One region of the Streptomyces monticola genome, then DNA from elsewhere that is predicted to be linked to it. Evidence: riboswitches for the same ligand, from Rfam matches in the RefSeq annotation. Region 1 holds a riboswitch; the other holds the start of a gene.
The links. Region 1 has a riboswitch for glycine ahead of gcvT (glycine cleavage system aminomethyltransferase GcvT). Riboswitches for the same ligand answer to the same signal wherever they lie in the genome.

Region 1 (11,188 bases):
CTCTTCGAGTTCGTTCGCGGGCCAGCCCTCGTAGGGGTGCCCGTGCGCTCCCTGTCCGCCCTGCTCCGGAATGTCCATCTCTTACCCTCTGCCGCCCTGCTCACCGACCGCTCTGACTTGCGCCAAAGACCCTAACTCCCGGCGACGGCGTGCACCCGACAGATGGCGGCGTGCACCCAAATGGACACGCTCCGCATCCGTCTGGTTGCGGAGTGTGGTCACCGCTTCGAGGGTGGCCGTAGTAGGAACCGCAGAAAGGACTCCCACATGGCTCCGCGCAAGGCCGCCTCGCTCGTCATCACCGCGTCCCTCTGCGGCGCGCTGGTGCTCGGCGCGTCGGGAGCGGCCACCGCTGCCTCGCCCCGGCTGGCCCCCGGCGGCAGTGGTGCGGCGGGGCGGCCCGTCGTTCCCGAGACCGTGCAGGACCTGGAAGACCTGATGGTGGCGGTCGACGGGCTGTGGAAGTCGCCGCTGACCGCGCTCGGCGTCGTGGACGAGGGCGCTCTCGAGAAGATCCGCCACGAGATGGACAACGTGCTCGGGCCCGAGACGCCCGAGGGCCAGGGCCCGGACGACTGGCCCGTGGGCCCGGCCCGGATCGCCCTGAAGAAGGAGATCAACAACCTGGTGCAGGCCGCGTCCGATGGCAACTGGCTCGGGGTGATGGGCTCCCTGCCGGCCGTGGACAAGCTCGCCAAGGACCTCCTCAACGCGGTGGGCCTGACCAACTTCCTCAGCTCGCTGCCCGAACTGCCCGCTCCGACGACACCGCCGCCGGGCCTGCCGTGGCTCCCCACGCCTCCCCAGTGACCCGTGACTCCCCCTCCGCTTCACCACCCGCTCCACCTGCTCCACCCGCTCCACCCGCTCCACCTGCTTGACCCGCTCCACCTGCTTGACCCGCTCCACCTGCTTGACCGCTTGAACCGTCCCCCTGGCCCGCAGGGCCGCGTACATCCGTAAGAAAGGGAACCCCCGCCATGCGCGTCAGCCGAACCCTCACCGCTCTCGCCGTCTCCGTTGCCTTGTCGGCCGGCACGGTCGCCCTCAGCGCCGCACCTGCCGTCGCCGTCGAGAACGCCCGTCAGGCGGCCGTCTCCGTTCCGGTCGACGACGACCGCGCCCTGCGTGTGGAGCGCAGCTTCGACACCCTGTACTCCGTCCTGGACGAGCTGGCCGCGAACGGCGTGAACGGCACGTACGACGACACCGACCGCGCCGCGCTCAACGCCGCCGTCCAGGAAGTGCTCGCCGCGACCGAGGCCGCCGACCCGGAGCCGGAGGGCGAGGCGGCGAAGAAGAAGGACGACCCGACGAAGAAGATCAAGGCCGATCTGAAGGCCCAGGCGGACACGCTGATCAAGGCCGCCACGTCCCTGGACCTCGGCAAGCTGGTGATCTCCCTGCAGGCCATCCCGAAGCTCGCCGTCGACCTGCTGATCAATGTCGGACTCGGCAAGCTCACGGAAGGCCTGCCGGACGCGCCGAAGCTGCCGAACCCGGCCGACGCGGCCAAGCTCCCCGAGGCGCCGAAGGTGCCGGGCCTTCCGCAGCCCCCGGCCATCCCCGGGCTCCCGCAGCCCCCGGCCATCCCGGGCCTGCCGGTCCCCGGCCTGCCCAAGCTGCCGGGCATGTGAGCCCCGCCCTGTGAACGGGAACCCCGCGCCGGTGCAGGGCGCGGGGTTCCTTCATGTCCGCAGTCAGGTCCGCTGGTCGTGTCCGCAGTCAGGTCCGCAGTCGTACGCTCCCCGCGGGGCGCCGCCCACGGGGCCGCCTCAGTCCTCGAAGCCCAGGACCTGCAGGCCGTCCGCCGCCGAGCGGTCGAGCAGGACGGCGGAGGCGCAGCCCGCGGGGACGCGGCCGTTCTCCGCGTCGCGCACCAGGCTTCCGACCGCTCCGCGGTGCCGGGTGAAGGCGTAGCGCGAGACTCCGCGGCCGCGCTCCCGCTGGCCGGCGAGCGCGGTGCGCGGATCGACGTCGAGCAGCAGCAGATGCAGTCCGCGGCCGCGGCGCCTGGCCTCTCGGGCCAGCCAGCGGCGCACCCAGGCCTGCGTTCCGCAGTCGTGCACGACGACGCTCTCGCCTGAGCGCAGGGCGCGGCGCAGTGCGGCGTAGTGCGCGATACGGACCAGGGGGCGGTAGACGGCGTACGGCAAGAAGCGCGGCATGCGCCGGGCCCAGCGGTCCCTTGCGTCCTGGGAGTCCAGGCGGGGGGCGGCGACGGCCCGCTTGATCAGGGTGGTCTTGCCGCTGCCGGGCAGCCCGGAGACGACGACCAGGTCGCCCGCGCCGAAGCGGAGCCGGCGCGGTGTGCGCCCCTCGCGGGCCCTGAGATCGCGGACCACCGGCGCAGGACCCAGCGCCTCCCCGGCCGGAGCCCCCGGCTGTTCCGGCACCGTGACACCACTCGCCGTGGTCATCGCCGGATACGCGCTGGCCTTGTGCACCGTGATCGTCCTCCCCGTTCGGTCACGCGACTCTTCCCCGCCCACTGTAAAGAGACGGTAATGCGGCACAAGCGGATTACCCCTCTGACGGCTCGTGCAATGATGTGCGGGCCAACTCCATACCGGCCGCTTGAATCCGCGCGGGAGAGCTCCCAGTGATGCACTGGGGCGCCGAAGGAGCAAGTCCCTCCCTTGAATCTCTCAGGCCCAGTTACCGCGCGGGCGAGGCAGATCTGAAAAGCGAGCCGCGCCGCAGTGGCTCCACCCAAGGTGCAAGCCGGCATCCCGGCGAACCTCTCAGGTTGAACCCCCGGGTTCCGATGACAGATGGGGAGGACGCCCTCGCCAGTCATGCCCTGGGAGCCAGACACATGAGCCATTCCCCTCAAGCGCCGCGCCTGACCGCACTCGACGCGGTGCACCGTTCGCTCGGCGCGACCATGACCGACTTCGCGGGCTGGGACATGCCGCTGCGGTACGGAAGTGAGCGCGACGAGCACAACGCCGTACGCACCAAGGCCGGTCTCTTCGACCTCTCGCACATGGGCGAGATCACGGTGACCGGCCGCGGCGCCGCCGATCTGCTCGACTACGCCCTCGTCGGCAACATCGGCTCGGTCAAGACCGGCCGTGCCCGCTACACCATGATCTGCCGGGAGGACGGCGGGATCCTGGACGACCTGATCGTCTACCGCCTCGGCGACGACGAGACCCCCGAGTACATGGTCGTCGCCAACGCCTCCAACGCGCAGGTGGTCCTGGACGCGCTGACCGAGCGCGCGGCCGGCTTCGACGCGCAGGTGCGCGACGACCGTGACGCCTACGCGCTGCTCGCCGTGCAGGGCCCCAACTCCCCGGAGATCGTCAAGGCGTTGACGGACGCCGACCTCGACGGGCTGAAGTACTACGCGGGTCTGCCCGGCACGGTGGCGGGTGTCCAGGCCCTGATCGCCCGCACCGGCTACACCGGCGAGGACGGCTTCGAGCTGTTCCTCAAGCCCGAGCACGCCGAGCAGGTCTGGCAGCGGATCACCGAGGCGGGCGCGGAGTACGGCCTGACGCCGTGCGGGCTCTCCTGCCGCGACACCCTGCGCCTCGAGGCGGGCATGCCGCTGTACGGGCACGAGCTGTCCACCTCGCTCACGCCCTTCGACGCCGGACTCGGCCGGGTCGTGAAGTTCGAGAAGACCACCAACGACGGTGCCTTCGTGGGCCGTGCCGCCCTTGAGCGGGCCGCCGAGCGCGCGGAGCAGAACCCGCCGCGCAAGCTGGTCGGCCTGATCGCCGAGGGCCGCCGGGTGCCGCGCGCCGAGATGAACGTGGTCGCGGACGGCGCGGTCATCGGCGCGGTGACCTCCGGCGCCCCGTCGCCGACCCTGGGCAAGCCGATCGCGATGGCGTACGTGGACGCCGCGCACGCCGAGCCGGGCACCAAGGGCGTCGGCGTGGACATCCGCGGCACCCACGAGCCCTACGAGGTCGTCGCCCTGCCGTTCTACAAGCGGCAGAAGTGACCCTTACGGTCGGCCCCGCGTCTTTCTTGTTCCTCACCACTCCCCCGCGTACAGGAGAATTCAGCTCATGAGCAACCCACAGGAACTGCGCTACAGCAAGGAACACGAGTGGCTGTCGGCCGCCGCGGACGGCGTCTCGACGGTCGGCATCACGGAGCACGCGGCCAACGCCCTCGGCGATGTGGTCTTCGTGCAGCTTCCCGAGGTCGGCGACACGGTGACCGCGGGCGAGACCTGCGGCGAGCTGGAGTCGACAAAGTCGGTGAGCGAGCTCTACTCGCCGGTCTCCGGTGAGGTCACCGAGACCAACCAGGACGTCGTGGACGACCCGGCCCTGGTCAACTCGGCCCCGTTCACGGACGGTTGGCTGTTCAAGGTCAAGGTCTCGGAGGAGCCGGGTGACCTGCTCACCGCCGCCGAGTACACCGAGTTCTCCGGAAGCTGAGGGGCGCCGCAACCCATGTCTCTGCTCAACACCCCGCTGCACGAGCTCGACCCGGACGTGGCCGCCGCGGTCGACGCCGAGCTGCACCGCCAGCAGTCCACCCTCGAGATGATCGCCTCGGAGAACTTCGCTCCGGTCGCGGTCATGGAGGCCCAGGGCTCGGTCCTCACCAACAAGTACGCCGAGGGTTACCCGGGCCGCCGCTACTACGGCGGCTGTGAGCACGTCGATGTCGTCGAGCAGATCGCCATCGACCGCATCAAGGAGCTGTTCGGCGCCGAGGCCGCCAACGTCCAGCCGCACTCCGGTGCGCAGGCGAACGCGGCCGCGATGTTCGCGCTGCTCAAGCCGGGCGACACGATCATGGGCCTGAATCTCGCGCACGGCGGGCATCTGACCCACGGCATGAAGATCAACTTCTCCGGCAAGCTCTACAACGTGGTCGCGTACCACGTCGACGAGAAGACCGGTGAGGTCGACATGGACCAGGTCGAGCGCCTGGCCAAGGAATCGCAGCCGAAGCTGATCGTGGCCGGCTGGTCCGCGTACCCGCGTCAGCTGGACTTCGCCGCGTTCCGGCGGATCGCCGACGAGGTGGGCGCGTATCTGATGGTCGACATGGCGCACTTCGCCGGTCTGGTGGCGGCGGGTCTGCACCCGTCCCCCGTACCGCACGCGCATGTCGTCACCACGACCACGCACAAGACCCTCGGCGGACCGCGCGGCGGTGTGATCCTGTCGACGCAGGAGCTCGCCAAGAAGATCAACTCTGCGGTCTTCCCCGGGCAGCAGGGCGGCCCCCTGGAGCATGTGATCGCGGCCAAGGCGGTCTCCTTCAAGGTGGCGGCATCCGAGGAGTTCAAGGAGCGCCAGCAGCGCACGGTGGACGGCGCCCGGATCCTCGCCGAGCGGCTCGTCCAGGACGACGCGAAGGCCGTGGGCGTGGACGTGCTGTCCGGCGGCACGGACGTGCACCTCGTCCTGGTCGACCTGCGCAACTCCGAGCTCGACGGGCAGCAGGCCGAGGACCGCCTCCACGAGGTCGGCATCACGGTCAACCGCAACGCCGTCCCGAACGACCCGCGGCCGCCGATGGTGACCTCCGGTCTGCGTATCGGTACGCCGGCGCTGGCCACGCGCGGCTTCCAGGCGGAGGACTTCCGGGAGGTGGCGGATGTCATCGCGGAGGCGCTGAAGCCCTCCTACGACGCGGAGTCCTTGAAGGCCCGGGTTTCCGCCCTGGCCGCGAAGCACCCGCTGTACCCCTCGCTCTAAGAGCGTCCGGCGGCGGGGCCGGCGTCACGGGGCTCAGCCGCGAGGCAGGGTCCGCTCTGTGGTTGTCCACAGGGCGGGCCCTTTGCCATGACCAAGGGCCCCCACTTCCTGTCCGAATAGCCGATCTGGTCCAAAGAAACGGCAAATACGGTTTACGTAAGCCTTCGTTTCAAAGGACTGCACAGGACCAAGGACGGCGACCACCCATGGATATGAGTGCGGCGAACCGCAAGGGGCTCAGCCTCTTCGCGCTGATCATGATCGGCCTCGGCTCGATCTTCGGCTCCGGCTGGCTGTTCGGGGCCGGGCAGGCGGCCGCCGTCGCCGGGCCCGCCGCGATCGTCGCCTGGGTGATCGGCGCCGTCTTCATCGGCATGATCGCGATGTCGTACGCGGAGGTCGGGGCCGCCTACCCGCTGCCCGGGTCCATGGCCCGCTTCGGCACCATCTCGCACGGCCCGGTACTCGGCTTCATCACCGGCTGGGCGGTGTGGATCGCCATCGCCGCGCTGATCCCGATCGAGTCGATCGCCGGTACGCAGTACATGTCGTCCTGGAACTTCGGCTGGGCGCGCGGACTCGTCGAGGACGGCGGGCTCACGGCCTCCGGCATGGCGATGGCGCTCTTCCTCACCGTCGCGCTCTGGCTGGCCTGCTACTGGTCGGTGGGCGTGCTCGCCAAGGCGAACAACCTGCTCACCCTGGTCAAGTTCGCCATCCCGGTGCTCGCCGTGATCGCCCTGATCGCCTCCGGCTTCCACACCGGGAACTTCACCGACCACGGCGGCTTCGCACCCAACGGCTGGCCCGCGGTGATGACCGCCGTCACCACCTCCGGTGTCGTCTTCGCCTTCAACGGCTTCCAGGCCGTCGTCAACCTCGGCGGCGCCGCCAAGAACCCGGGCCGCGCCATCCCGCTCGCCCTGATCGGCGCGCTCTCCCTCGGTCTGGTCATCTATCTGGCCCTGCAGATCGCCTTCCTCGGCGCCGTGCCCCCGGAGAAGCTCGCCGAGGCCGGCGGCTGGCAGGGGATCAACTTCTCCTCGCCCTTCGCCGACCTGGCCAAGATGCTGATGCTGCACTGGGTCGTCACGATGCTGCAGTTCGGCGCCTTCATCTCGCCGTCCGGCGCCAACATCGGCAATGTCGCCTCCGCCTCGTACATGGCGCAGAACCTCGCCGAGACCGGCTTCTTCCCGAAGAAGATCCGCGAGACGCACCCCAAGTACGGCACCGCCCGGCCCGCGATGTGGCTGAATCTGGGCTTCTCGGTGCTGCTGCTCGTCACCGTCGGACACAGCTGGGAGGCGCTCGCCAGCGTCGTCTCCGCCGCCATGGTCGTCTCGTATCTGATCGGGCCGATCGCGGTCGGGGTGTTCCGCAGGACCAAGCCGGAGCTGCCCCGTCCGTTCCGCCTGCCGGCGGCGAGGATTCTGTGCCCCATCACCTTCGCCTTCGCCGCCTGCGCCCTGTACTGGTCGAAGTGGCCGGACACCGGGAAGGTCGTGCTGCTCACCCTGGCCGCCGCCCCGATCGCGGCGGTGGTGCTCCGGCGCAAGGGAGAGCGGAATCTGCTGCGGCAGTTCGCACCGGCCTGGTGGCTGATCGCCTTCCTGCTCTGGCTCGGCACGCTGTCGGCGCTCGGCAGCGAGGAGTTCGGCGGCCACGGGGTGATCCCGGGCGGCGTGGACATCACGGTCGTCGGCCTCTCGGCTCTGGGCTTCTACTTCTGGGCCGTACGGTCCGGGGTGCGGGCGCACGCCGCGGGGCTGCCGGGCCCCGATCCCGTACTGGATCAGGCGACGCCCGAGCCCGAGCCGACCGACCTGCGCGAACGTGAGCTCAGCACGGTCTGAGCGCGGGTCCGGGAGCGGGCCGGGAACGGACCGAGTACGCACCGAGACCGCACCGAGACCGCGCGGAAACCCCTTCGGTGGACGAGCCCCGCACCCGTCGCGTTAGGCTCGGACACCGGACAAAATCCGCACAACTGATCGCGCCCCGGTCCCGCCCATGGACCGGCGTACGGACCAGTGAATCCAGGCCATGATCGCTCCTGCCGATCGGCCCCTCTGCCCCGCCCGCACACCCACGAGCAGACAAGGGAGTCCGCCACCGTGGCCATCTCCGTCTTCGACCTCTTCTCCATCGGCATCGGCCCGTCCTCCTCGCACACGGTCGGACCGATGCGCGCGGCCCGGATGTTCGTCGGCCGCCTGAAGAAGGACGGTCTGCTCGCCCAGACCACCTCCGTGCGCGCGGAGCTCTTCGGCTCGCTCGGCGCCACCGGCCACGGCCACGGCACCCCCAAGGCCGTACTCCTCGGCCTCGAGGGCCACTCCCCGCGCACCGTCGACGTGGAGAGCGCCGACGACGAGGTGGAGCGCATCCGCACCACCGGCAGGCTGCGGCTCCTGAACGCCGAGATAGGCGCCATCCACGAGATCGACTTCGACGAGCCCAACCAGCTGATCCTGCACCGGCGCCGCTCGCTGCCGTACCACGCCAACGGCATGACGCTCGCCGCCTACGACAGCGCGGGCGCCCCGCTCCTGGAGAAGACGTACTACTCCGTGGGCGGCGGCTTCGTCGTCGACGAGGACGCCGTCGGCGAGGACCGGATCAAGCTCGACGACACGGTCCTCAAGTACCCCTTCCGCACCGGCGACGAGCTGCTCCGCCTGGCCCGTGAGACCGGTCTGTCCGTCTCCTCGATGATGCTGGAGAACGAGAAGGCCTGGCGCACCGAGGAGGAGATCCGCGAGGGCCTCCTGGAGATCTGGCGCGTCATGCAGGCCTGCGTCTCGCGCGGTATGTCCCGCGAGGGCATCCTGCCCGGCGGCCTGAAGGTCCGCCGCCGCGCCGCCTCCTCCGCCCGCCAGCTGCGCGCCGAGGGCGACCCGATGCTGCACCGCAGCGAGTGGACGACGATCTACGCGATGGCGGTGAACGAGGAGAACGCGGCGGGCGGCCGCGTCGTCACGGCCCCGACGAACGGCGCGGCCGGAGTCCTTCCCGCCGTCCTGCACTACTACATGCACTTCGTGCCGAACGCCGACGACGACGGCATCGTCCGCTTCCTGCTTGCCGCGGGCGCCATCGGCATGCTGTTCAAGGAGAACGCCTCCATCTCCGGCGCCGAGGTCGGCTGCCAGGGCGAGGTCGGCTCCGCCTGCTCGATGGCCGCCGGCGCGCTCGCCGAGGTCCTCGGCGGCACCCCCGAGCAGGTCGAGAACGCCGCCGAGATCGGCATGGAGCACAACCTCGGCCTCACCTGCGACCCGGTCGGCGGCCTGGTCCAGATCCCGTGCATCGAGCGCAACGGCATGGCCGCGGTCAAGGCCGTCACCGCCGCGAAGATGGCGATGCGCGGCGACGGCTCGCACAAGGTCTCCCTCGACAAGGTCATCAAGACCATGAAGGAGACCGGCGCCGATATGAAGGTCAAGTACAAGGAGACGGCCCGCGGCGGGCTCGCGGTGAACGTCATCGAGTGCTGAGCATCCGGCGCCCCGCGGCGTATGCCGCACCTGGAAGCGATGGTTCCTAGGTGCGGCTCGCCGTCCGCAGGACACGCCCGTACGGGTCCACGGTGAGGGACTGTCGCTCTTCCTTCTGCGTGAGTCCGATGATCAACCACACGATGCCCCACAGCAGGCACGTGAAAATGGTCAGGATCGCGTGCAGCACGTGGTTCGGCCGGTGCCCCCTGGCCAGCACGGCCTGCGTCTGGGTGCGGGACTCGACGCGCCAGCCGACGGAGACCAGTTCGTTCACCGCCCGGTCCAGTGCCGCCGCTCGCTCCCCCTCCGGCACAGGCTCGGTGGGGACCTCCGGTAGCGGCACGTTCCCGTGGTCGGCGGAGGCCCACCCCTGCCAGCGATCGTCACTCATACCGACACCCTCGCCAAGGTGGAGCGACCGGGCACGGCAGGTGGGCCGAACGCGTGACCCGTGCCCGGGCCCCGCGCCCCGGACAACCGCTGCCGGCCGTCCGGCAGCGGGCTCAAGTCCCCTGATCAGGGGCCGCATTACACGCGGACCGGTTGTTGTAGAAGTCTACGAAGAGCCGTCTCAGCCTGCGGATGGGTTCATGTCTTCCGTCCCTGGCTGGGGCGGCTCGGTCGCCTGTGTACTCCTCACACATGTTGCAGCGAAGCGAGGGCTCCCCCCGGGGGGGGATCTCCCTTGCCCGACAAGGAGTTCATGTGGCGATCCAGCGGAAGCACACGATGTTCCACTCGACCATCGTCGACGCCGGTCCTGACGCCGTCTGGGCCGTGGTCCGTGACGCCATGCAGGTCGTGAAGATCGTGTCCGGTCCCGCGGCGAAGGACGTGCACTGGGCCGAGGGCGGCTCGGTCGAACAGGTGCCGTCGCGCTACGACTTCACGCTGGTGTTCAACGACGGCCTCGTCCAGCAGGAGGTCGCCGGACGCAACGAAGTGGACCGGTCGCAGACCTACCGGGCCATCGCGCCGACGATGGGCGTCGAGAACTACGCCGCCACCATTCGCGTCCGGCCGATCACCAACGACCCGAACCGCAGCTACTTCGAGTGGGCGCGCGAGCTGGAGATCGCCGATGACGCCGACCCCGAGGTCGTCGGGGCGATCATCGCCATGATGGAGAAGCAGACGGACTCCGTGCGGGACCACTTCGCGTCCCCGGAGAAGTAGCCGCGGCAGCCTTCAAGGCCCTCTAAGCCCTTCAAGGCCCTCAAGGACCCCTTAGTCCCTCAAGGCTTCGAGTCCCCCTCAGCCCCTCAATTCCCCCTTTTTGTACGGGGATCACTCACGCACGTCGCAAGAGCAGGGGTGTGCTTTCCGTGCCGCACCGCGTCCGCACCGCCTCCTGATTTCCCGCCGAACGAAGGAAAAGCCTTGACTGAGACGTCGACCGGTCGGCACATCGAGATCGTCTGGCCCGACCTGGGCATCACCGTCACCGCTGAACTCGACGGACGCAACCCCGAGTTGGCCGACGCACTGTGGGAGGCGCTGCCGTACCAGAGCCTGCAGGGACACGCTCTGGTGGCGGGAGAGCATCTGTACCACCACGTACCGATCCCCAAGCTGCTGCATCTGCACGGAGACGACCGCATCGCCGACCGGCGCGACGCACCCGACGGAACGGTGTTCTGCTCCGCGCTGCAGCATCTGGGCATCAAATACGGCACGTTGACCGAACCGATGGGCGCGGCCCCGGTGGGCCAGGTCAGGGCCGAGGACATGCCGGCGCTGCTGGAGGCCGGGCAGGCGGTGTGGGACGCGGTCTACTCGACGAAGAAGGAAATCCTGGTCGAGGTCCGCAAGGCGGGCACGGCCGGCGGCCACAGCATCCCCCGGCTGACCGCCGCCGACCCCGACGCGGACCGGCTGCTCCAGGACGTGTACGCGGAGACCGAGCGGCACTGGCTGTCCGCACCGGCCGAGCTCGCCGATATGCACCAGGGGTGGATACCGTCCGGGGCCGGAAGCTTCGAGACGGTCCTCCCCACCCTCCTT
Region 2 (11,188 bases), on a different contig from region 1:
GACAGGTCGAACGCTCCGGCTGCGACCTTCTCCCCCATCGAAGTGTCCCTCCTCGATTGGGCAGCCCACCGTTCCTGCCGCTGCGTCACGGAGGATGATGCCCAGGCAATGTGATCGATAACGCCCCGCACATGCCCGGCGCCCACTACGCTCAACCCTGGTGGCTCCGGGCACATTCACGGGGCAAGCGGCTAATCGCAGATGCGCCGTGACCACATCTGGTGAAAAACGCCGACGAGAACCGGCCGACCGCTTGACGCACAGCGGTCGAGGTCACGCAGCCGACGCGACGGAGAATCGGGATAAACCCCGCAATGAGCCGTCCGAATAGCGCCTTGTCAGCGATATGCGGGGCGGCTAGACGAAACACTGCCTGAACACACGTCGTATAAACTCCGCGAACGAGGCAGAGAGTTGGCGACCCGTACTCGGGCCCCCCGCCCCTCTGGCCCCGAGAGCTGACAGCGTCGTCCGCATCTGCCCCCGTGCCACCCCCGTGTCACCCCAGCCTGTCGAATGAGAGGCGACCCACCATGCCGCTGCATGTCCCCCCGGCTCCCGCGCCGGCCCTGCGCAGCGTCCTCGCGGCACTCGGTTCCCCCACTGCCGTACGTGAGGCCCGCACCCCGTCCCTGCGCAACGCCCAGGGACCGGCAAGTCCCGAACTCCCGCTTCCGGTACACGTCCTCGACCGTGTCACCGCACGCGGCGGCCCGCCGCGCACCCGCCTCGCCGGCTGGCGCTTCCTGATCCGGTGCGGCGACCGCGCGGTGGCCGCGGGCGACACCAGGCTCACTCCGGACGGCTGGGCGTTCTCGCACTTCTTCGAGGGCCCGTACATCACCGCCACCGAGCGCGCCCTGCGCCAGGCGGAGAAGATGCCCTCGTCCTATCAGCCGCGTCTGCTCTCCGTACCCGAGCTGTACATGCTCACCCTGTGGCTGCATGACGACGTGGACGCCGACGGCGCCTCGGGCAGCCCCAAGGCCACCGACATCCTCGTGCCGCTCGCCCCCGCCCCACCGGGGATCGCCGCCCATCTGCCGCACCAGGTCGCCGAACTTCTGCCGGTCCTGACGCACCGTCTGGCACCCGTGCCCCTGCTCGGCTCACCCGCCTGAGCCCGCACCTCCCGTGCCCCGCAGCCCGCACCGGCCGCGGGGCACAGTGCTGTCCCACCCGCACCGCCGACGGTGAATGCCCATCCGGACTAGCCCCATCCGGCCACCCCTAACCACCCGAAGGGGCAGAGCAGTTGGACTGAACCGTCCGCACGGGTGACGCGTCATACTCCGGTGAGGAGCGCTGCCGCTAAATCCCTGCGGAATCACGTCCGTAGGGCAACACTTAGACCGGACCGACACACAAACGGGGGGCGGCATGAACACCGCATCGAGCCGCAGGACACAGATCTCAACCACGACGCAGCGAAAGAACTCTTCCATGTGCCAGCACCAGCCACCTTGCCCGACAGCCGACTCAGCCGACCGGGAGGCAGCCCTTCTCGTGGCGCACCACCCGGAGCAGGGCTGGAGCCTGCTGTGCAACGGCGTCCTTGTCTTCGAGGACACCGGTGAGCTGCTGCCGGACGGGCAGATCATCGCCCCGCACCGGCCACTGGGTACCGACGAGGTGGTGCGCGCCGCCTAGCAGCGGCGCTTCGAACACAAAGGGCCGGCCCGGAGTGAGATCTCCGAACCGGCCCTCATTTGTGCCCTGAAGCTAGCAGCTCAGCCGCTCAGCCGCCCGGACACATCACACGCTCAGCCTTCGTACGCGTCGATCGGCGGGCAGGAGCACACCAGATTGCGGTCGCCGTAGGCCTGGTCGATCCGGCGCACCGGCGGCCAGTACTTGTCGGCCGCGACCACACCGTCCGGGAAGACGGCCTCCTGGCGGTCGTAGGGATGCTCCCAGTCACCGGCGAGCACGCCCGCGGTGTGCGGGGCGTTGCGCAGCGGATTGTCGTCCGCGGGCCACTCGCCCGAACCGACCTTCTCGATTTCCGCCCGGATGGCGATCATCGCGGCGCAGAAACGGTCGAGTTCCGCCAGATCCTCGCTCTCGGTCGGCTCGATCATCAGCGTGCCGGCCACCGGGAAGGACATGGTCGGCGCGTGGAAGCCGTAGTCGATGAGGCGCTTGGCGATGTCGTCCACCGTGACACCCGTCGCCTTCGTCAGCGGCCTGAGGTCGATGATGCACTCGTGCGCCACGAGCCCGCCGGGTCCCGTGTACAGCACTTCGTAGTGCGGTTCGAGCCGCTTGGCGATGTAGTTGGCGCCGAGCACCGCGACCTGCGTGGCGCGCTTGAGGCCCTCGCCGCCCATGAGCCGGACGTACGACCACGAGATCGGCAGGATCCCGGCCGAGCCCCAGGGGGCCGCCGAGATCGGGCCGACCCCGGTCTCCGGGCCCGCGGCGGGCTGCATCGGGTGGTTGGGCAGATACGGCGCCAGGTGCGCACGCACACCGACGGGACCGACACCGGGACCGCCGCCGCCGTGCGGGATGCAGAAGGTCTTGTGCAGATTCAGATGCGATACGTCGCCGCCGAACCGGCCCGGCTTGGCAAGCCCCACAAGCGCGTTGAGGTTCGCGCCGTCGACGTACACCTGGCCGCCCGCGTCGTGCACCTGAGCGCAGATGTCGGCGACGTGCTCCTCGAAGACACCGTGCGTCGACGGGTACGTGATCATGAGCACGGCCAGCTCGTCGCGGTGCTTCTCGATCTTGGCGCGCAGGTCCTCGACGTCGATCTCGCCGTCGTCCGCGGTCTTGACGACCACGACCTTCATCCCGGCCATCACGGCGCTCGCGGCGTTGGTGCCGTGCGCGGAGGACGGGATGAGGCAGATGGTTCGCTGCTCGTCGCCGTTGGCCCGGTGGTAGCCGCGCACCGCGAGGAGACCGGCGAGCTCGCCCTGTGAACCGGCGTTGGGCTGCAGCGACACCTTGTCGTACCCGGTGACCTCGGCGAGCCGCTCCTCCAGCTCACGGATCAGCGTCAGATAGCCCTGCGCCTGCTCGGCGGGCGCGAAGGGGTGGAGGGCACCGAACTCGGGCCAGGTGACGGCCTCCATCTCGGTGGTGGCATTGAGCTTCATCGTGCAGGAGCCCAGCGGGATCATGCCGCGGTCGAGCGCGTAGTCCCGGTCCGACAGCTTGCGCAGATAACGCAGCATCGCCGTCTCGGAGCGGTACTGGTGAAAGACCGGATGCGTCAGATACGCGTCGCCGCGCAGCAGCCCGCCGGGCAGCGTCTCGGCGGCGGTCACGTCCAGCGCCTCGATGTCGGCCTCGACACCGAAGGCCGCCCAGACCGCGGCCAGCTGGGCCCGCGCGGTGGTCTCGTCACAGGCGATCGCCACCCGGTCGGTGTCCACGAGGCGCAGATTCACGCCACCCTCACGGGCGGCGGCCACCACATCGGCGGCCTTGCCGGGCACCCGCACCGTCAGCGTGTCGAAGTAGGCGCCGTGCACGACCTCGACACCGCCGGCCTCCAGGCCCGCCGCCAGGATCGTGGCGTAGCGGTGGGTGCGCCGGGCGATGTCCTTCAGCCCCTGCGGCCCGTGGTACACGGCGTACATCCCGGCCATGACGGCAAGGAGTACCTGCGCGGTACAGATGTTGCTCGTCGCCTTCTCACGGCGGATGTGCTGCTCACGGGTCTGCAGCGCGAGGCGGTACGCCTGGTTCCCGTCCGCGTCGACCGAGACGCCGACGAGCCTTCCCGGCAGGCTGCGTGCGAACTTCTCGCGCACCGCCATGTATCCGGCGTGCGGCCCGCCGAAGCCCATCGGCACACCGAAGCGCTGCGTCGTACCCACCGCGATGTCCGCGCCAAGGTCGCCGGGCGAGGTCAGCAGCGTGAGCGCGAGCAGATCGGCAGAAACCGTGACGATCGCACCGAGTTCGTGCGCCTGCTCGATCACCGGCTTCAGATCACGTACGGCACCGGAGGCGCCCGGGTACTGAAGCAGCACACCGAAGACACCGCGCTCGGCGACGTCGGCCGGAATGCCCTGCGACAGATCGGCGACGACGACCTCGACGCCGGTCGGCTCGGCCCGCGTCTCGATCACGGCGATGGTCTGCGGCAGCGCGTCCGCGTCGATCAGGAACACACCGTCCTTGACCTTGCCGACCCGCCGGGACAGCGCCATGGCCTCGGCGGCCGCGGTGCCCTCGTCGAGCAGCGAGGCGCCGGAAGTGGGCAGTCCGGTCAGATCGGCCACAACGGTCTGGAAGTTGAGCAGCGCCTCCAGACGCCCCTGCGAGATCTCCGGCTGGTACGGGGTGTACGCGGTGTACCAGGCCGGGTTCTCCATGACGTTGCGCAGGATCACCGGCGGCGTGAAGGTGCCGTAGTAGCCGAGGCCGATCATCGGCGCGAGCACCTCGTTGCGGTCCGCCAACGAGCGCAGTTCGGCGAGGACTTCGGCCTCGGTGCGCTCCGCGGGCAGATCCAGTGCCTCGGCGCTCTTGATCACATCGGGCACCGCGGCCGCGGTGAGCTCATCGAGCGAGCCGTATCCGACCTGGGCCAGCATCTTGGCCCGGGCTTCGGCGTCGGGCCCGATGTGACGCTGCTCGAAGGGGATGCCACGCTCCAGCTGAGAGAGCGGAATGCGAGGGGCAGTCATTGCGGAGGCCTCCTGGTCGATACGACCTGCGAGGGGTACCACGGCGCGGGTACCCGGACGGCCTCCCCCTCTGTCATCTCAACCTGAGAGTTTCACCGGCACGCCCGCTCACTGGCGTCCCGGCTTTCACCGTCGGTGAGAGCGGGAGCCGTCGACGCCCGCCCTGCTTTCCAGAGTGACCTCGTCCGTGCGGTACAGGTGCCTGAGAGATTCCGGGGAGGATTTGCTCCTTCGGCGCCTCCGGACGTCAGCTTTGTCGACCGGAGAGCTCTCCCGCACGGGGTCAGCAGCCGCCTGCCAGCCTACCAGCGCATACCCCTGAGGAAGCCTGGAGAGCTGCCCGAGTAGGCCTCGAGTGGCCACCATCCGGATTGTGCTCTTTCGTAGTGATTACAGATGTGTTGCCGCAGTGACTGCGGATGTGTTGCGAGCTTCTGGAGGGACCGTGCAGACCGATGTGGACCCGCGAAGCCTGATCGGCCGCAAGGCGTTCGACAGCAAGGGCAACAAGCTCGGCACGGTGGACGAGGTCTATCTCGACGACGCCACAGGAGCCCCGGAGTGGGCGGCGATACGCACCGGCCTGTTCAGCCGGGACGCCTTCGTGCCCCTGGAGCCCAGCGAACTGGTCGACGGCACCCTCCGAGTCCCCTTCGAGCGCTCCCTGATCAAGGACGCCCCCGACTTCGGAGTGGGCCGCCATCTCTCCCCCGAGCAGGAACTGCAGCTCTACCACCACTACGGAATCGATATCGCAGCCCCCACAGACGCGCCGCCACCCGACCGCGATTTCGGCCGGATCGCAGGCAGGGACTACCCCGACGACGCCCCCTGACCCGCGTCCTCGCAGAGCAGCGGCGCCGCGGAAACCAGCGGCAAGGGCTCGGACCGCTCGAGCCGGGGATCGTCGGTTCTGAACGTACGCACCCGCCCCGGCGCCGATCCGGGCGTCTCAAACCGCACGGTGACCCGCCCCAGGCCACTGCCCTGCACCCACCCCGGGCCGTACTCGGCATGCCGCACATCGTGCCCCGCCAGCCAGCGACGCTCCGAGGCGGCCTCGGCGCCCTGCTCGGCCCCGTCCCCGCCCGACGGCTCCGCCCCGCCCTGCTCCTGCGCCGCGTCGCTCTCGGCCACGGCAGCGGCCGCCTCGGCACGCTGCGCCACCGCCGTCGCCTCAGCGGCCTCGGCGACCTGGGCCGCCTGCGCCGCCGCCTGCGCGAACAGATCCTCCTGTGTGAAGTCCGCGAGCCCCGAGACCCCCACCCCGAGCAGCCGCACACCGCCCGTGGTGTCCACGGACTCCAGCAGCCGGGCCGCGGCCTCCCGCACCACTCCCGGGTCGTCGGTGGGCCCCCGCAGCGTCTCCGACCTGGTCAGCGTCGAGAAGTCGTACCGCCTGACCTTCAGGACCACCGTCCGGCCCGAGTGCCCGCCGACCCGCAGCCGCTGCACGCACCGCTCGGCGAGCCGGTCCACCTCCAGACGGACCCGCACGCGGTCGTGGATGTCGATGTCGAAGGTGTCCTCCACCGACACCGATTTCGTGTCCCGCTCGGCCACCACGGGCCGCTCGTCGTGCGCGAGGGCCATCGCGTACAGATGCACCCCGTGCGCCTTCCCCAGCAGCCGTACGAGCTCGTCCTGCCCCGCTTCCGCGATCTCCGCGACCGTGGTGATCCCGGCGCGCCTCAGATGGTCGCCCGTCACCGGCCCGACCCCGGGCAGCGTCCGCACCGACATCGGCCCGAGCAGCTCGCGCTCCGTGCCCGGCTCGATCAGCACAAGACCATCGGGCTTGGCATCCTCCGACGCGATCTTCGCCAGCATCTTCGACGCGGCGAGCCCCACCGAGCCCGTAAGCCCGGTCACCGCGCGTATGTCCGCCCGCAGCCGCTCCCCCACCGCGCGCGCCGACCGCTCGTCCGAGGCCGCGCCGCCCGCCTCCAGGTCCACGAAGGCCTCATCCAGGCTCAGCGGCTCCACCAGCGGCGACAGCTCCCGCAGCAACGTCATGACCTGCTCGCTGATCTCGCGGTACAGGCCGAAGCGCGGCACCAGATAGGCGGCGTTCGGCGCCAGCCTGCGGGCCTGGCCCATCGGCATCGCCGAGTGCACTCCGAAGCGCCGTGCCTCATACGAAGCGGTGGCCACCACCCCACGCGGCCCGAGGCCGCCCACGACCACCGCTTTCCCGCGCAGACTGGGCTTGGCTGCCTGCTCCGCCGAGGCGAAGAAGGCATCCATGTCCAGATGCAGAATCGTGGGCGCCGATCTCACGAGACCGATGCTGCCCTACGGCACTGACAATCGGGCGCGATCAGCACTCGCCCATGCCGCGCTCCGCGCGCCCGCAGCTCACCCGGCGCGGTTGCGGCGCCGCGCGAGCTCATCGCCCGGGTGGTTGCCGACCAGCGTCTCACCGGTGTCGATCCGCTCCCCGTGCAGCTGGGACAGCGCGGCCTCCACATCCCGCCACACCACGCCCACGGCGATCCCGAAGATGCCCTGACCGCCCTGCAGCAGTTCGACGACCTCGGCGGGCGACGTGCACTCGTACACCGTCGCGCCATCGCTCATCAGCGTCATCCGCTCGAGATCCGCGAACCCGCGATCGCGCAGATGCTGCACCGTCGTGCGAATGTTCTGCAGCGAAACCCCGGTGTCGAGGAAACGCTTCACGATCTTCAGGACGACAACGTCGCGGAAGCTGTAGAGCCGCTGGCTCCCCGAGCCGTACGCCGCCCGCACACTCGGTTCCACAAGACCGGTGCGAGCCCAGTAGTCGAGCTGCCGATAGGTGATGCCGGCGGCCGCGCACGCGGTCGGGCCGCGATAGCCGACCCTGTCGGCCTGCGCTTCCCCGCCGTCCGCCGGACCGCGCTGCACAGAATGACCTGCAGTAGTGCCATGGAGCGGATACGGCCCGCTCTCCCCCAGACTCTGTCCGGGAGCTCCCCCAGCCGTACCGTCGCCGCTGCTTCTCACGCCGACCTCCGTCCTTGACCTGCCATCTCGACGGTAGGCAGTACCCATGAGCGCGTCAACGAACGCCACACTAGGCACGCCGAGTGATAATCACCCTGAGAGTGGTTTCCACCCCGCCACTGCCGGGAAAGGCTGGCCGAATGGTCCGGCCGGACAGCCCGGCCGACAGGTCACCGGACCGACAGCTCACTGGCTGTTGGTGCCGAAGTCTTCGGGCGAGATCTGGTCGAGGAACTCACGGAACTTCTCGACCTCGTCCTCCTGCTCGTCCGGGATGGCGATGCCCGCATCGTCGAGTACCCCGTCACTGCCGAAGATCGGCGTCCCGGTGCGCAGCGCAAGCGCTATGGCGTCGGAGGGGCGCGCGCTGACCTCGACCCCGCTGGCGAACACCAGCTCCGCGTAGAAGACACCTTCCCGCAGATCCGTGATCCGCACTTCCGTGAGCTCCTGCCCCACGGCCTCCAGCACGTCCTTGAACAGGTCGTGCGTCAGCGGTCTGGCAGGCGCCATCCCCTGCTGGGCGAAGGCGATAGCGGTTGCCTCCCCGGGACCGATCCAGATGGGGAGGTACCGATCGCCTCCCACTTCACGCAGGAGCACGATCGGTTGGTTGGAGGGCATTTCGACCCGGACACCGACGACGTCGAGCTCATTCACACAGCAACCCTAGGACGTGCCCGGCCGGTTTGGGTAGTCGGGCACCCTTCCGGTCAGTGCAGCCGGACTCGCAGCGCTGTCTGCACCAGCGCCGAATGCAGCCGCACCGTGAGGGTCGCGAGCTCCTTCGTACGCGCCTCCGCATGGGCCCTGGTCTGCGGATTGCGGTGCCGCCGCAGCGGTGCTACGACCTGGTCGACAAGCCCCGCCTCACGTTCGGCCGAGGCCCGCATGGCCCGCAGATGCCTCGGCTCGATCCCGAAACTTCCGAGCTGGGCGACGATTTTGGCAACTTGGACGGCCTCGATGTCGTACGCACCCTCGGCCGCCGGCGTGATCAGGCCGTACGACTCCCACTCCTCGAGATCCTCCTCACCGACCTCCGCGGCGGCAAGGAGCTCCGCGCGGCCGACCAGGGCGGCGGTGTGCGCCGCGACGTCGGAAAGTGCGTCAGGGCCGTCCTCAGGCCCCCTCTGGGGCCCCACGGACGGCAGCTGCGCCTGCTCACCGCGCGCCAGCGCGTCCAGGTGCTCCCGAATGACCTTGAGTGGCAGATAGTGATCCCGCTGCATCCGCAGCACCTGAGCGAGCCGCTCCACGTCCTCAGGGCTGAACTTCCGGTATCCGGAAGGTGTGCGCTGCGGCTCGATGAGCCCCTCGGACTCCAGGAACCGGATCTTGGAGATGGTGACCTCGGGGAACTCGTCGCGCAGCAGATTGAGCACCGTGCCGATGCTCACCAGGCGACTGTCCGCGGTGGCGGTGCCGGAATCGGCACCGCCCCTCGGTGTGTGGCGCATGGACCTTCCCTGGGGGTCCCCCCGGACGCTTCCGGGGGCGGGTCAGATGCTCCGCTGGCTCGCGTAGAAGACCAGGCGGTACTTACCGATCTGCACCTCGTCACCGTTCGACAGCGTGACCGAGTCGATCCGCTCCCGGTTGACGTATGTGCCGTTGAGGCTGCCCACGTCGGCGACGGTGAAGATGCCGTCGGCGCCGCGGCGGAACTCCACATGGCGGCGCGACACCGTCACGTCGTCGAGGAAGATGTCGCTCTGCGGATGGCGCCCGGCCGTGGTCAGCTCCCCGTCGAGGAGGAAGCGGCTGCCCGAGTTCGGGCCGCGGCGCACCACCAGGAGCGCAGAGCCGAGCGGCAGCGCGTCCACCGCAGCCTGTGCCTCCGGGGAGAGCGCGGGCGACGGGGTCTGCCCGGTGGTCTCCGAGTCATAGGCCTCGAGACCGGAGATCGAGATGGTCGACGTCGTCTCGGACGGACGCTCAGGCGTCGCCCCGGCGCGCAGCGGCGCCCCGCAGTGGGAACAGAACCGGCTGGCCTCCGCATTGCGATGCCCGCACCTGGTACAAACCGGCAAGGCCGACATGGACGGACCCTCCTGCCGCGCGGCATCGGACGCGTACGAGTCGGAGGAAAAGTCTCCACCCGTACTTGAGGTTGACGGTTCTCCGAAACCTATGCGGCCGGAAGCGGCAGGGTCAACAGAAGACGCGCCCTGACCGCCCGAAACGTCGCCGCCGTGACCGGCGACCTCATCGCGGAACAGCGGACGCTCGGCCCCCTGCTCCTCGGTCTCTCCATGCCGCGGAGCGCGGTGCCGGGCGGTGGCGTTGCCACCGTCCTCGCGTCCGCTCTTGCCGAACAACTTCGCAAACAACTTCACGGGCGATTCCCCTTGACCGAAACAGACCCGCCCGTGGGGCAGGACGAACCCTGAAAACTCACACCGTCGTACATCGGAGACACAGACATCCTCACAACGTCCGCATCCACCGGACAGTTTCCACCACGTACCGCACTTCCCGTGCGGCGACCCCCCGCAACCTCTGGCCCTTGCACGACAGCCCCCATGCGCCCCCGCCTCACTGGGAAGACGACCGAGCGTAGTCAGGACGATTCGCCCGTCGCAAGGCATCTACGACGATCTTGTCCCCGCGTGTCACCGCCACCGTGGCCTGCTCCTTCTCCAGCGTCTGCACGACACCGCCGGGGATGTTCAGCGCGGGTTCGAGGTCCTGCGGCTTGCCGATCACCTTGAACTCGAACGGCGAAGCGACCTTCCGTCCGTCCACGCGCACACCCCCTTCCGTGTCCTCGAGATAGGTGTTGGCCACCACTCGTACGTCGTTGACCTGAATCGCCTCCGCGCCGGCGGCGCGCAGCTCCTGGATCGCGTCGAGCAGCATGTCCGCCTCGACGGCACCCTTGGTGTCGGTGACGGTCAGTGTGATGCCCGGGCCCTGTGCCGCCACCGTGCCCGCGAGCACGCCCAGTTGCCGCTCCTTCTCGACCGTCTGCTTACGCGCCTCTTCGGCCTGGTCCGAGCTGTTCTCCAACTCGGTGCGCTGGTCGTCGAGACGCTGCTTCTCGTCTTCTAGACGCTGTGTGCGGTCATCCAGTTCATCGAGAATGCGAACAAGATCTTCCTGTCGCGCACCACGCAGCGCGCTGCTCTCGCTGTTGGACCGCACCTGGATGGCCAGACCGAGTCCGAGTACGAACAGCAGCAGGGCGACGATGAGTTGGGCCCGGCTCACCCTGGGCGGCCACAGGCTCTGTGCCAGCCTCTGCCGCCCGCTCAGCTGCTCGGCGGGGGCATCGGCGCTGTCCGTGCCGGCCGCGTCCTCAGGGGCCTTTTTCGGCTCCTCCGGGGGCAATTCGTTCCTCATCGGCCTCACGCCCGGAACACGTGCCGCCGGATCGCGGCAGCGTTGGAGAAGATCCGGATACCGAGCACCACGACCACACCCGTCGAGAGCTGGGCGCCGACGCCCAACTTGTCGCCCAGGAACACGATCAGCGCGGCCACCACCACGTTGGACAGGAAGGACACCACGAAGACCTTGTCGTCGAAGATGCCGTCCAGCATCGCGCG

Region 2: another riboswitch for glycine. It lies ahead of gcvP (aminomethyl-transferring glycine dehydrogenase); the one in region 1 lies ahead of gcvT (glycine cleavage system aminomethyltransferase GcvT).

The regions. Positions count from the first base shown of each region.
Region 1 is NZ_JBHTCF010000032.1:25,866-37,053, reverse strand. It holds gene ACFQVC_RS39905 (enhanced serine sensitivity protein SseB) at 1-78, opposite strand, end outside; gene ACFQVC_RS39900 (hypothetical protein) at 268-810, shown strand; gene ACFQVC_RS39895 (hypothetical protein) at 981-1,637, shown strand; gene ACFQVC_RS39890 (AAA family ATPase) at 1,776-2,453, opposite strand; glycine riboswitch at 2,579-2,674, shown strand; glycine riboswitch at 2,675-2,784, shown strand; gene gcvT (glycine cleavage system aminomethyltransferase GcvT) at 2,819-3,961, shown strand; gene gcvH (glycine cleavage system protein GcvH) at 4,029-4,406, shown strand; gene glyA (serine hydroxymethyltransferase) at 4,422-5,681, shown strand; gene ACFQVC_RS39870 (APC family permease) at 5,888-7,537, shown strand; gene ACFQVC_RS39865 (L-serine ammonia-lyase) at 7,799-9,181, shown strand; gene ACFQVC_RS39860 (hypothetical protein) at 9,228-9,575, opposite strand; gene ACFQVC_RS39855 (SRPBCC family protein) at 9,890-10,360, shown strand; gene ACFQVC_RS39850 (cucumopine synthase-related protein) at 10,565-11,188, shown strand, end outside.
Region 2 is NZ_JBHTCF010000036.1:4,541-15,728, reverse strand. It holds gene ACFQVC_RS40765 (glutamate-cysteine ligase family protein) at 1-38, opposite strand, end outside; gene ACFQVC_RS40760 (hypothetical protein) at 534-1,121, shown strand; gene ACFQVC_RS40755 (DUF5999 family protein) at 1,444-1,650, shown strand; gene gcvP (aminomethyl-transferring glycine dehydrogenase) at 1,764-4,649, opposite strand; glycine riboswitch at 4,830-4,935, opposite strand; gene ACFQVC_RS40745 (PRC-barrel domain-containing protein) at 5,095-5,484, shown strand; gene ACFQVC_RS40740 (DNA polymerase IV) at 5,463-6,929, opposite strand; gene ACFQVC_RS40735 (MerR family transcriptional regulator) at 7,008-7,637, opposite strand; gene ACFQVC_RS40730 (bifunctional nuclease family protein) at 7,824-8,297, opposite strand; gene ftsR (transcriptional regulator FtsR) at 8,351-9,097, opposite strand; gene ACFQVC_RS40720 (FHA domain-containing protein) at 9,140-10,093, opposite strand; gene ACFQVC_RS40715 (DUF881 domain-containing protein) at 10,176-10,982, opposite strand; gene ACFQVC_RS40710 (small basic family protein) at 10,988-11,188, opposite strand, start outside.